Regions from separate parts of the Pseudomonas sp. Irchel 3A5 genome, predicted to be linked through region 1. Evidence: predicted binding sites of a transcription regulator. Region 1 holds the regulator's gene; each other region holds the start of a gene.
What was found. Region 1 encodes FliA, which starts transcription of late flagellar genes. Its sites were predicted from a motif close to CTAAAGTTTNNNNNNNNNNNGCCGNTAA; they were not measured.

Region 1 (4,589 bases):
GAGCAGCGATTCGAATTCCGAGTCGGTGATTTCGTCAGTTGCGGCTACGCCCGTTGCAGCCGGTGCAGCAGCAACCGGTGCTTGCTCCTTGGCTGCATTGAGCGAATCAAGCAGGTTTTCGAATTCGGTATCGGTGATCTCGTCGGAAGGCGCTTCGGCGACAGCTTCGACAGGTGCCTCCTCCACGACGTCAGCAGCAGGCGCTTCGTCAGCCGATGCCGGCTCCGCCAGGCGCGCCAGGGCAGCCAGCAATTCCGGTGTTGCCGGAGTCACTTCACTGCGCTCACGCACTTGACTGAACATCGCATTGACCGCATCCAGCGCTTCAAGGACCACGTCCATCAGTTCCGAATCTACGCGACGCTCACCCTTGCGCAGGATGTCGAAGACGTTCTCGGCGATGTGGCAGCACTCCACCAGCTCATGGAGCTGGAGGAAGCCGGCGCCCCCTTTTACAGTGTGAAAACCGCGAAAAATTGCATTGAGCAGATCTGCGTCATCCGGTCGGCTTTCCAGCTCGACCAACTGTTCAGACAACTGCTCGAGAATTTCGCCGGCCTCTACCAGAAAATCCTGAAGGATCTCTTCATCGGCGCCGAAGCTCATTGGGGTGCTCCCTAAAATTAACCGTCAACAGACCAGACTTAGAAGCCCAGGCTCGATAGCAGATCGTCTACATCGTCCTGTCCGGACACAACGTCTTCCCGTTTATCGGCATGAATCTGCGGACCTTCACCCTGTTTGATATGTTTTTCTGGATCTTTTTCTGCGCGGATGGATTCGTCGTCATGTTCGATGCCCGCAAAGCGGTCTACATGACTGGCCATGAGCACCAATTTCAGCAGATTGCTCTCGACTTCAGTGACCAATTGCGTGACGCGCTTGATCACCTGACCGGTCAGGTCCTGGAAGTCCTGGGCCAGCAGAATGTCGTTGAGGTGGGAGGAAACCTCATGGGTATCCTTTTCGGTGCGCGTCAAGAAACCATCGACACGTCGCGCCAGCTCACGAAACTCTTCAGCACTGACTTCACGCCGCATGAAACGCCCCCAGTCCGCGCTCAAGGCCTTGGCCTCGTCGTTCAGACTGTGCATCAGCGGGGTGCTTTCTTCGACCAGGTCCATGGTGCGGTTAGCCGCATTTTCCGTGAGCCTGACGACATACGACAGGCGTTCGGTGGCGTCCGTGATCTGGGACACCTCTTCGGCTTGCGGCATGTTCGGGTCAATCTGGAAGTTGACGATCGCGCTGTGCAACTCGCGGGTCAGCTTGCCGATTTCCTGATACAGGCCACGATCCCGAGCCTGGTTAAGCTCATGGATAAGTTGCACGGCGTCGCCGAAACGGCCTTTTTCAAGGCTCGCCACCAGCTCGGTTGCGTGTTTTTTCAGGGTCGATTCAAACTCGCCCATTGACGTTTCGTTGTTCTCCATAAAGCCCTCGCGGCATACATCAGCTATTGACGCGCTCAAAGATCTTGTCGATCTTTTCTTTCAGCGCCTGAGCCGTGAATGGCTTGACGACATAACCGTTGACGCCGGCCTGAGCCGCTTCAATGATTTGGTCGCGCTTGGCTTCTGCGGTCACCATCAACACCGGGAGGTGCTTGAGGCGCTCATCGGCACGCACTTTACGCAGCAGGTCGATACCAGTCATGCCAGGCATGTTCCAGTCCGTTACCAGAAAGTCAAAGGAACCGCTTTCCAGCATTGGCAACGCGGTAAGCCCGTCATCGGCTTCGGACGTGTTGGTAAAGCCCAGATCACGCAGCAGGTTTTTAATGATCCGCCGCATCGTTGAGAAGTCATCAACGATGAGGATTTTCATGTTCTTGTCCAATTCGACCTCCAAGCAGTCTTTGACGCGTTCAGCACCTGAACGCGCTGTTCAATCAATACCGGCACAGCTCACATCGGCTGCACGAAAACGACGGGCTTGGTAAATCAACAACTATGGAAACCGCACAGCAAATCCACGGACTGCATGAAAGCTATTGCTTTTAACAGTCCGTGGTACGAATGCCTGTATGGCCCCAGCCTTGTCCACTGTCCCACGTAACGCTTTGCACAGCCTGCTCACACGCAACACGTAATCACCAAGGATTACGTACCACTTGTCAACGCGCTCGCCACTCTCCCAAACGCCCTCGTAAACGAGCTGCGCACTGGCTGTGTAACTGGCTGACTCGAGATTCGCTGACCCCCAGGACCTCACCGATTTCCTTGAGGTTCAGCTCCTCGTCATAGTACAGCGCCAAAACCAGACGTTCACGCTCCGGCAAGTTGGCAATTGCATCTGCCAACGCAGCCTGGAAGCGTTCATCTTCCAGGTCGCGCGACGGCTCAAGCGAACCGCTTGCGCCATCCTCATGCAGTCCTTCATGTTCGCCGTCCTGCAAAAGGTCGTCGAAACTGAAGAGGCGACTGCCCAAGGTATCGTTCAAAATCCCGTAGTAATCATCGAGACTCAATTGGAGTTCGGCCGCAACCTCGTGATCTTTAGCGTCACGGCCTGTTTTTGCTTCAATTGAGCGAATTGCGTCACTGACCATGCGCGTATTGCGGTGAACCGAGCGAGGTGCCCAGTCGCCCTTGCGCACTTCATCGAGCATCGCACCACGGATACGAATCCCGGCGTACGTCTCGAAACTGGCACCCTTGGTGCAATCGTACTTGGTGGAAACTTCCAGCAAGCCGATCATCCCCGCCTGAATCAAGTCTTCGACCTGAACACTGGCAGGCAAGCGCGCCAGTAAATGGTAGGCAATGCGCTTGACCAGCGGAGCATACCGCTCGATCAAATCATATTGCGAGTTTCGGGACGCTTTGCTGTACATCTGATAGCCGCTCGCGGTCATTGAACAGGCCCTGCAGTTGTCTGGTAAACCAGTCGCTCAACGAAGAACTCAAGATGTCCACGTGGGTTGGCAGGCAGCGGCCAGGTATCGACCTTCTGCGCAATGGCCTTGAACGCCAGCGAACATTTAGAGCGTGGGAAAGCTTCGTATACGGCACGTTGTTTCTGTACGGCCTTACGCACACATTCGTCGTAAGGCACTGCGCCGACATACTGCAAAGCGACGTCCAGGAAGCGGTCAGTCACCTTGGTCAACTTGGCGAACAGGTTGCGCCCTTCCTGAGGACTCTGGGCCATATTGGCCAGGACCCGGAAACGGTTCATGCCGTAATCGCGATTGAGCAACTTGATCAGAGCGTAGGCGTCCGTGATGGAAGTGGGCTCATCGCACACCACCAGCAAGACCTCCTGAGCGGCCCGGACAAAGCTGACCACCGACTCGCCAATACCGGCGGCTGTGTCGATGACCAGCACGTCGAGATTGTCGCCAATGTCGCTGAATGCCTGAATCAGACCGGCGTGCTGCGCCGGGCTCAGATGAACCATGCTCTGGGTGCCGGAGGCAGCAGGCACGATTCGAATCCCGCCCGGGCCTTGCAACAACACGTCGCGAAGCTCACAACGACCCTCGATCACATCGGCGAGGGTACGTTTTGGCGTCAGCCCCAGAAGGACGTCGACATTCGCCAGGCCAAGGTCGGCGTCCAGCAGCATGACGCGCCGGCCGAGCTCGGCCAAGGCCAGCGAAAGGTTCACTGACACGTTAGTCTTACCGACGCCACCCTTGCCGCCGGTCACCGCGATCACCTGTACGGGATGCATGCTGCCCATGTTAATTGTTTACCTTGTCTTGCGTAGACCGAAGCCAGATTGCGGGCGACACGCTCAATGAAGAGCAATGCCAGGCAGACCACCGATGCAGGTAACTCTGAATAGTTCGCTTCACTTAACCGACCCGTTTGTTGGGGTTGTGGTAAAGGTCGGCGAACATATCCGCCATGGCCTCTTCGCTTGGCTCTTCTTGCATCTGCACATTGACCGCGCGCGTCACCAATTGGTGCCTGCGCGGAATGTGGAGATCATCAGGAATTCTAGGCCCATCAGTCAGATAGGCCACAGGCAACTCATGACTGATGGCAAGGCTGAGCACTTCCCCCAGGCTGGCAGTTTCGTCCAGCTTGGTCAGGATGCAGCCGGCCAGACCACAGCGTTTGTAGCTGTGATACGCAGCCGTCAGCACTTGTTTCTGGCTGGTGGTTGCCAGTACCAGATAATTACGTGATTTGATCCCGCGCCCCGCCAGACTCTCCAGCTGCATACGCAGAGCCGGATCACTGGCTTGCAGGCCCGCGGTATCAATCAGCACAACACGCTTGCGCAGCAGTGGGTCCAGCGCTTGCGCCAGTGACTGGCCTGGATCGACGTGAGTCACCGGCACGTTGAGGATGCGGCCCAATGTCTTGAGCTGCTCCTGAGCGCCGATACGGAAACTGTCCATGCTGACCAGGGCGATATTCTGTGCGCCGTACTTGAGTACGTAACGCGCTGCCAGCTTGGCCAGCGTGGTGGTCTTGCCCATGCCAGCCGGGCCGACCATGGCAATCACACCGCCTTCTTCAAGCGGCTCGACGTCAGGCACTTCGATCATCCGCGCCAGGTGGGCCAGCAACATGCGCCAGGCCTGACGTGGCTCGTCGATATCAGGGATCATTTCCAGCAGGTCGCGGGACAAC
Region 2 (4,589 bases), on a different contig from region 1:
TCCACAAATCTGTGCCAGCACGAACCTGAATATCCACCGAGGGCCCGACAGTACGCCGAATCAGCTCTTCCATCCCCATGATCAAGGCATTGACGTTGGTGGGAATGGGCGCAAGTGTCTGACGACGCGAGAACGCCAGCAACCGATGGGTCAGCGCTGCCGCTCGCTGCACCGCGCCTTGAGCGACCACCAGATAACGATCAACATCCGCCACCCGGCCCTGCCCCAAACGCATCTGCATCAATTCCAGACTGCCGGAAATCCCCGCCAGCAAATTATTGAAGTCATGGGCAATGCCGCCGGTGAGCTGCCCGACCGCTTCCATCTTCTGCGACTGACGCAACGCTTCCTCCACCACTTCACGCTCGCTGATGGCTTCACGAATGCGCTGTTCCAGCGTCTGGTTGAGCTCCTGCACCGCCGCTTCGGCCCGTTTCCTGGCCGTCACATCAATGGACGAACCAATCAGCCCGATCACTTCACCCGTTTCGCTGAACAACGGTGACTTGATCGACAACCAGGTCGCTGCGGAGCCGTCAGCCAGGCTGACCTGTTCCTCCACCTGTTCAGACACCCCAGCGCTCATGATCCGCTCATCAGTGGCCATGATCACGCGCGCCTGGTCCTTATCCTCCAGATACTCAAAGTCGGTCTTGCCGATATAAAACTCGGGGGGTTTGCCGATCAGCTCGGTGGTGCCACGGTTGGCAACCAGCATGCGCCCCTGGCGGTCCTTGGCGTAGACCACGCCTGGAACTGCTGCGGTAAAAGTGCGTAACAGCGTCGTGATGCGATCGCGCTCGACTTCAGCCTCGCGGCGCAGCTCGATATCCAGAAGAACGCCCAGAAAACGCGTCGGTTGGCGCCCCTCGTCGAACTCGACGCGCCCCTTGGCTTCCAGCCAGCGATAAGAGCCATCGCGATGCAGCACACGGTATTCGCATTTGAAAACACCGCCACGCAGCAAGGTCAGACCGATTTCGCTTTCGACACGCGCCCTGTCATCAGGGTGGATGGAGGCCGTGACCTTCTCCAGCGGCAGGCCTTCCACGGCCTCCTGAGCAGTCAGGCCAAACGTGGCGGCATAACGATCATCACCAATGACGTGGTTGTCCTGCACATGCCAGACCCAGGTGCCGATGATCGCATCGGCATCCAGTGCGAGCTGCAGCCGTTCAGCCGCATCTTTCGCCGGAAACTCAAGCGGCCCGCTGTTATCTGGCCTTTTATCCTTAAAATCGCTGCTCATGCCCTACCATCGTTTATCGTGATGCCAAAGCCTGGCGGCCGATTGCGGTGAATGGTGCCGGTGCGGCTGAGGTATTACAAGTCGTTGCGATGACTAGGCGCTCAAGCGTGAAATGACATCATTCAATCCTACAGACAGCCCATGTAGATCATGGCTGGCCGCCTGGGTGCGCTTGACGTTGTCCTGATTGGTGCTGGCAATCGCGGTAATTTCCGTGAGATTACGGGAAATATCCTCCGCCACTGACGTCTGTTCTTCAGCCGCCGTAGCAATTTGCCGGTTCATATCACGAATGGCTTCCACGGCAGTGGTAATACGGTTAAGCGTGGCGCTGGCATTACTGACCTGCTCCACACTCTCTTCGCTACGACTCTGACCACCTTGAATCGCTATGACCGCATCGCTGGCACCGGTCTGTACTGAGCTGATGATCTGGTTGATTTCGGCAGTGGACACTGCCGTGCGTTGCGCCAACGTCCGCACTTCGTCAGCCACCACCGCGAAACCGCGCCCGGCTTCACCGGCTCGCGCAGCCTCGATGGCCGCGTTCAGCGCCAGCAGATTGGTCTGATCAGCGATACCACGAATCACTTCAAGTACCTTGCCGATGCGCACGCTGTCAGTTTCCAGACGCTGAATCACATTGGCGGTATTGCCGATTTCACTGCGCATCAAGCTGATAGTGCTCATGGTCGACTGCATGACCTTGTCGCCTTCCCGGGCATGGTGATCGGCGTCATCCGCAGCTTTGGCTGCCTGAGCAGCATGCCGGGCGACTTCCTGCGCGGTTGCCGACATCTCCGTCATGGCCGTCGCGACCTGGTCGGTACGTTCGAACTGCTCGTGGGTGCCCTGGGCCATCAGTGTAGCGATGGACTTCAACTCGTTGCCCGCCGTGTCCAGGTCCGACGTGCTGCGCTTGAGCCGGTTGAATGTATCCGCCAGGAAGTCCCGGAGGATATTGGCTGCCACCGCCAGATGGCCGAGTTCGTCCTGACGGGTGATATTGACCCGCTCGCCGAACTTGCCTTGGCTTAACTGGGCAACGTAGTCGATCAACATGCGGATCGGCGCGATCAGGTTACGATTGACCAGCCACCATGTCAGCAGACCGACCAATACCGCAGACGCGAGCATGATCAAGGCGCCAAACAGAATGGTCCGGTCGGCTGCGTTGCTGATCATCACCGATTGCTCGGCGCTGTTCTTGCGCAAGCTGTCTACCAACTGACTCATCTGCTCACTGGCGGCACGGTCGACGCCCTTCACCGCAACATCACCTGCGACCGGATCACCACCTGCAGCAATGAATGCATCACGCCCTTTGCGATAAGCCGTACCTAAAGCCTTGTGCTCTTCCATCAGTTTCTGCACTTGATTAAGCGTCGAGGCCGGCACGCCCTGCACTAACGACAGCTTGCCGAGGGATTCCTGGACTTTACGTTCCTGCGCCTCGAACTGTGCCCAGAACTTGTCACGATCGGCCGGTAACTTGCCGCGCAGCAGCACATTCTTCCACTCCTGCACCTGAATCTTGAACTCAAGATTGGCTTCATCGACCAATTGCGAGGCATGCACCGGACCTTCGAGCAAGCCGCGATAGGACTGCACGTTGTTGGAAAGAAACTGGAAACAGGCCAGCGCAATCAGCAGCACCAGCACCAGACTGCCACCCAGCATGCCCAGGATCTGGAGTCGGAGGGATTTAGCCATAAAACGAACACCTCGGGAGGGTAATCTGCGGCAGCGCGCAGATCGGAAAATGTCGACTTCCCTGTACAAAGGTTACGGGCGAGAGGCTCGTAACGTGCCTGTTTGCGCATCGGCTTTAGGGGCGGGTTCTTGAGAGCCGCTGATCGTTTGAGGGAGGTGGATATTGATGCGTGGTGTTTCAAACGTGAATTATGCGGCGTTCAATGGCGCGCCGCCGCGACACGTTAAAAAACGGGACGTTTGAAACCGATTCATCCGGGAAGACGGTATTGCTGACGATAAAATTTCGTGAATGCACAGGCCCCTTCCCGGATAAATCCGGTCCCACAGGGTTAGGCGTACATTCAGACAGTTACCCGTCAGTTCGCAGCAAACAGAGGCTGCGATGGCGGTGCGTCAGGGCAATCGCATCGCAGCCTTAAGCAGCGCCTACAGAAAATGGATTGCGATCAATCCATCTGACCAAACACCTGACTCGGCCGTCGTAGGGTCGGGTCAAACGGGTTGATCCTTGCGCTGATCACTGCAGCCTCTCTCTTGAGCAGCTCCACCACGGTCAACAACCGGTCCGGCCCGAGGCGGTCGCTGATGGTGGCGACGCTGAGGGCGGCGACCGAGCGGCCTTCGCGGTCAAAGATAGGCACCGCCAGACCGGCCATGCCCGGCAGTGCGCCGGTGTTGCGGGCGGCGTAGCCGAGGCGGCGGACGTTTTCCACCTCTGAGCGCAGGAACACTTCATCGTAGAGGTGAAAGTCTTTGAGGCGTGGCAAGTTGTAGCGGATAACGGTGTCGCGTTCGTCTTCCGGCAGGTAAGCGAGGATCGCCAGACTGCCCTGCCCCACACCCAATGCAACGCGCCCGCCGATGTCACCGGTGAAGGTGCGAATCGGGTAAGGACCTTCGCTGCGATCCAGACAGACGGCATCGAAGCCGCTGCGCGCCAGCAGGAACAGTGAATCTCCAAGGGAGGCCGAGAGGCGCAGCATGCTCGGGCGGACTACGTCACGCAGATTGCTGGTCTTGCCCGCCTTTGCAGCCAGGGCGAAGAACTCAATGCTCAGGCGATAGCGTTTACTGCGTTGATCCTGCTCGACCATGCCTTCATCCATGAGGCTGCGCAGCAGGCGGTGTGTGGTGGGCTGCGATAGGCCGACCTGCTGGGCGAGCTGGGTCACGCGCTCGCCCTCTTCAGAGCAGTCGCCCAGGCAACGGAGCACTGCGAATAAGCGCGAGACCGCACCCACACCGGTGTCCTTTGGATTTTCATTCCGCTCAGTGGAATTCATATGATCACTTATCGATAACTAATTCATTGAACGAAAGAACTGAAAGAAATATACCATCCAGTGAAATTCACCCTTTCGCCCATCCTAGTCTTCGTCTTAATCTCAGTCCACAGGGCGATTTGAACAAAACCTGGTAGCCGACCCAGATCGAGCACCAACGTCCACAGCAACTGCAAAGCTTTCATTTCGCATCTGCCCATAACAAAAACGCACCGCAACGCTGTGCGTGATGAAAAGGTGGAACGCAGCTATGGCTTTTTTGCAGCTTGAAGGTCTCTCCAAACGCTACGGCAGCATCGACGCCGTGGTCGCCACGAATCTGGCGGTGGAGAAAGGCGAAT
Region 3 (4,589 bases), on a different contig from region 1:
GTAGGAGCTCACGAGCAACGCGAGGCAGCGATGGCGGTATACCTGACCCGCCGTCATCGCTGCCTCGCGTTGCTCGTGCACTCCTGCAGAGGCAATTCAAAGGCAAGTCTCGATCAGCAGAATTCGTATAACAAAAAAGGCGATTACGCTCACCGCGCAATCGCCTTTTTAGCAACCCAAGACTGCTGTCAGAAGTCGTCATCCTTGTCGAAACGACGCGCTTCACGCTGCAGTTGGTACACAAAACGCTCAACCTGACGCTGGACCAGCCCGCTCATGTTATGGAAGCGGATCCCGGCAAAGGTCGTGTTGACCCTTTCTTCGAAGTGCAGATAACGCAATTCAACCGGTGCTGTCATGGTGCCGAAGGGCAGTTGAGCCACGAAACGCTCATACACCTGACCCAGCTGCATACGCTCTGAAACGTCGCCCTCAAAGCGAAGTTTGCAACCTGTCGCCGAGATATCCAGTAATTTGCCGCTTAAAGGGAATTTCAGTCGGTCGCCGCCCATCTCGATGCTGACCAGTTGGGCCAGCTTCAGTGCTGCACGGAACGCATTGCGACGCTGATGATAGATAACTTCTGCTGGCAACGGGCCGCGGTAGAAACGCTCGCCGTTAGCTTCGTGGATGGTCATCTGGTCGGTGCTTTCCCAGGCGATTCGCACGCCGTCATGGAAGCCTTCGACACGGTACGCTTCACCGTTGGCGAGGAATTTTTCGCCGTCACGGGGGATCATTTCGTCGAGTGCGATGACATCGCTTTCGCGGTCGACCTCGATCAAATAACTTTGAAAACGCTGTGTGCGCTCATGAAAAGTAATGATCAGCGGATCATGACTTTCAAGTAGCAGCCGCAAGTTGGCGGCAATTTCCAAAGGCGTATTCAGTACCTTTGGGGGCTGCGGAGCATCGTCCGCGCTTGAGCCATTCACTTTTTTCCATCTCCAGGCAAAATACGACAGCAACGCAATATCGGGCATTTTGCCAGCATGCAATGCGCCTTGATACAGAAAACTACGCTTGGCTTAACGGCCGTGGCTTTGCTCGGCCCGATGTTGACCCACGGTTGTCATACAGCGTGGGCATATCACCGGTCAGTATTCGTAATTGATGTGCAGTGGAAGCCTGCTGCATCACGATAGAACTGCCATTCTTTGTGTTGACGAGCTGGCACTGAGTGATCACTGCGCTCAGCTCGTCGCCTGCCTTGATCAACTGTTCGCCCAGCGAGGAGCTGGCGGCAAGCGCGCTCAGGCCATTGCGGTCCGGACTCAGTCCTAACCCGCTAAGGATCTGGCTGCGTTTGCGGCCATGCTGTTCGAGCAATACCACCAGCGCCTGCTTTTTAGCCAGAACATGCTCCATCTCGGCCATGTCGCGGCCGATCAGGGCAAGCGATTCTGCCTGCAGTATTTCCAGCAGTTGCTGGGCCGGGACCATGTCTTCGGTCATCAGTTGAAGCAAAGTAGTGTCTTGCATCGCATGCTCTGGTTTTTAAGCGTCCAGAAGATACCGCGCGAGCATTGGGCTAGCGCGAAGCTTCGAAATTAAGCAGCTTGCTGGCTACACGGTTGCTGTCCACTTTATAGCTGCCATCTGCGATCGCTTGTTTCAACTCCGCCACGCGGGCGCTGTTGACGGTCGGCAGTTCGCCCAGCTTGTCAGTGATCTTTTGCAACTGTTGAGACTCACTGCTCAGTTTTACGGATTCGCCGGTGCTGGCGGTTTTTTCCAGTGCGCCGGTTTTAACCGCTGCTTCTGTCTTGCCTGTTTCTTTAACGCTGTTGGTACGTGTCGTGCCGCTAACCGCGTTGCCGCTGTTCAGTCTGTTGAAGTCAATGACCATGATAAAAACCTCTGGGTAATTGGACGCTTGCCATGGTTTCGACCAAATGCAAAAAAACTTTAGCCTGCTAAGTGAAATCCATTTGCGTTTTGCGCAGCCAATGGACCTCGAACCGCAGAAGTTGTTTCGCAGTCTAGGAAAAACAAGCGTTTCACGCCAGTGTTCTATCGCGCCGCATAGCTGATCACATAGGGGCCTCCACCTGTCCAGGCCCGGTAATGTTGGCCTTTATGATGCGCTTTGAGTTGAGGTTCTTGACCCGTATCTGTTCGTTGAACGTCCCGTCAGACAACGCTTCGCCCGGCATCCGCACGGAGATGGAGCCGCTGCGAGCGGTGATTACCACCTGATCACCCTTTTTTACCATCTGGGGCTGTTCCAGAAAGTTGGGTGCAATGATTTGGTCGATGACCATTGGTCGGAGGATCTTTTGCCCAACGGCCTGATCTTCAGCGGATAGAAAACCCTGACCCAGCAAACCAATGTCGCGCTCGCGCATGGCGATGTCCTGCTCGGTAATCACCGCGTCACGCTTGAGCGGGCGAACGGCAGTCACCACATTGCGGAACAACCGCACCTGGGCGGGTACAAACACCGTCCAGGGCGACGAGCCCTCGCAGCGCACCCGGGTAGTCACGCGGCCTACGGGGCGCGGACTTTCAAGGCTTGCTGTCAATTCCTTGTCGCAAAAAGGCATGCGAAGACGAGGGTCCAATTGACGCACTTCAATTTCGTAGCGCCCTTCGATCTGGGCAGTCGCCAAATACTCTTCAACTGTGAATTCAAGAAACCCCTGAGTGACGCCGATAAGTTGTTCAGGCAATGTGAAACTGTCTGCCCGACTGGTATTCACCAAGGCAGAAAGACACAGCAAAGCCAGCGAACAGAGCAAGATGCGGTTCTTGAAGATGGCGTGTCGGGAAATTGTCGTTTTTGCATTCATGACGTATGAAAAGCAAGGCCCGTGCCGCTTACCTGACCAGGTGCTGTGGCGATGGTTACTTTGATAGGGGAGTCGCAGCATGGCCGGTGTAATGGATTCAGTGAACCAGCGAACACAGCTGGTTGGGCAGAATCGCCTTGAGCTCTTGTTGTTCCGTCTCAATGGCAAACAGCTTTATGGGATCAACGTCTTCAAGGTGAAGGAGGTGCTGCAATGCCCCAAGCTCACTGTGATGCCTAAATCCAGTCGGATTGTGCGCGGCGTTGCGAACATTCGTGGCGGGACGATCCCGATTCTCGATCTCGCCATGGCAACCGGTTTGCCAGGGCAGATGTCGATTGATAACGCGTTCGTGATCATCACTGAGTACAACACTAAGGTTCAGGGTTTTCTGGTGGACTCGGTCGAGCGCATCGTGAACATGAACTGGGAAGAGATCCATCCGCCACCCAAGGGAACGGGTCGCGATCACTACCTGACGGCGGTGACGCGGGTCGATAACCAGTTGGTGGAAATCATCGACGTCGAGAAGATTCTTGCGGAAGTGGCACCGATGTCGGAAGCCGTGTCTGTCGGTGTGATCGACGAGGAAACCCATCACAAGGCCATTTCTCTGCGAGTGCTGACGGTCGATGACTCTTCAGTGGCGCGCAAACAGGTCAGCCGCTGTCTACAGACTGTTGGCGTGGAAGTGGTTGCGCTTAACGACGGTCGTCAGGCACTGGATTACCTCAAGCAGATGGTCGCTGAAGGCAAGAAGCCTGAAGAAGAATTCCTGATGATGATTTCCGACATTGAGATGCCGGAAATGGACGGCTACACGCTCACCTCCGAGATTCGTAATGACCCTCGGATGCAAAAACTGCACATCGTTTTGCATACTTCTCTGTCAGGTGTGTTCAATCAGGCTATGGTGAAGAAAGTTGGCGCGGATGACTTCCTTGCCAAATTCCGGCCTGATGACCTCGCCGCACGTGTTGTGGACAGAATCAAGGCAGCAGACATCAGCTAGGGGCGTCGTTCCTGGTGGTTTTACATGATTTGAGAGGCGGCATCTTGGCTACGGGTAATTTGGATTTCGAGCAGTTCCGGGTATTTTTGGAAAAAGCCTGTGGCATCCTTTTGGGTGAGAACAAGCAGTACCTGGTTTCCAGTCGCCTCAACAAGTTGATGGAACAACAAGGTATCAAAACCCTTGGCGAACTGATCCAGCGCATCCAGTCACAGCCACGCAGCGGTTTGCGCGAGCAGGTGGTGGATGCGATGACGACCAACGAAACCCTGTGGTTTCGCGACACCTATCCGTTTGAGGTGATGAAGAACAAGGTTCTGCCCGAGGCCATCAAGGCTGCTCCCGGTCAGCGCCTGCGCATCTGGTCGGCCGCCTGCTCTTCGGGTCAGGAACCGTACTCGCTGTCGATGACCATCGACGAGTTTGAGCGCAGCAATTCCGGGCAGTTGAAGAGCGGTGCGCAGATTGTTGCCACTGACTTGTCGGGGCTGATGCTCACCAACTGCAAGTCGGGTGAGTACGACAGCCTGGCAATCGGTCGGGGTTTGTCTCCGGACCGCTTGCAGCGCTACTTCGACGTCAAGTCGCCGGGTCGCTGGGCCGTCAAGGCTCCGATCAAGAGCCGGGTCGAGTTTCGTGCGTTTAACCTGCTGGACAGCTACGCGAGTCTGGGCAAGTTCGACATCGTCTTTTGCCGTAACGTACTGATCTACTTCTCGGCTGAAGTGAAGAAAGACATCCTGCTGCGCATTCACGGCACACTCAAGCCGGGCGGCTATCTGTTC

Region 2: a site for FliA is predicted at 3,163-3,190, ahead of CKW31_RS28525 (methyl-accepting chemotaxis protein). Genes of this name have one in related genera too.
Region 3: a site for FliA is predicted at 1,885-1,912, ahead of flgM (flagellar biosynthesis anti-sigma factor FlgM). Genes of this name have one in related genera too.

Annotation. Positions count from the first base shown of each region.
Region 1 covers NZ_FYDU01000013.1:211,185-215,773, forward strand. The annotation lists gene CKW31_RS21460 (chemotaxis protein CheA) at 1-606, opposite strand, end outside; gene CKW31_RS21465 (protein phosphatase CheZ) at 645-1,433, opposite strand; gene CKW31_RS21470 (chemotaxis response regulator CheY) at 1,453-1,827, opposite strand; gene fliA (RNA polymerase sigma factor FliA) at 2,117-2,857, opposite strand; gene fleN (flagellar synthesis regulator FleN) at 2,854-3,687, opposite strand; gene flhF (flagellar biosynthesis protein FlhF) at 3,803-4,589, opposite strand, start outside.
Region 2 covers NZ_FYDU01000026.1:6,708-11,296, reverse strand. The annotation lists gene CKW31_RS28530 (PAS domain-containing sensor histidine kinase) at 1-1,249, opposite strand, end outside; gene CKW31_RS28525 (methyl-accepting chemotaxis protein) at 1,343-2,962, opposite strand; gene CKW31_RS28520 (IclR family transcriptional regulator) at 3,412-4,248, opposite strand; gene CKW31_RS28515 (ABC transporter ATP-binding protein) at 4,499-4,589, shown strand, end outside.
Region 3 covers NZ_FYDU01000006.1:55,999-60,587, reverse strand. The annotation lists gene CKW31_RS11220 (flagellar brake protein) at 189-935, opposite strand; gene CKW31_RS11215 (flagella synthesis protein FlgN) at 1,018-1,482, opposite strand; gene flgM (flagellar biosynthesis anti-sigma factor FlgM) at 1,532-1,849, opposite strand; gene flgA (flagellar basal body P-ring formation chaperone FlgA) at 2,034-2,792, opposite strand; gene CKW31_RS11200 (chemotaxis protein CheV) at 2,872-3,804, shown strand; gene cheR (protein-glutamate O-methyltransferase CheR) at 3,849-4,589, shown strand, end outside.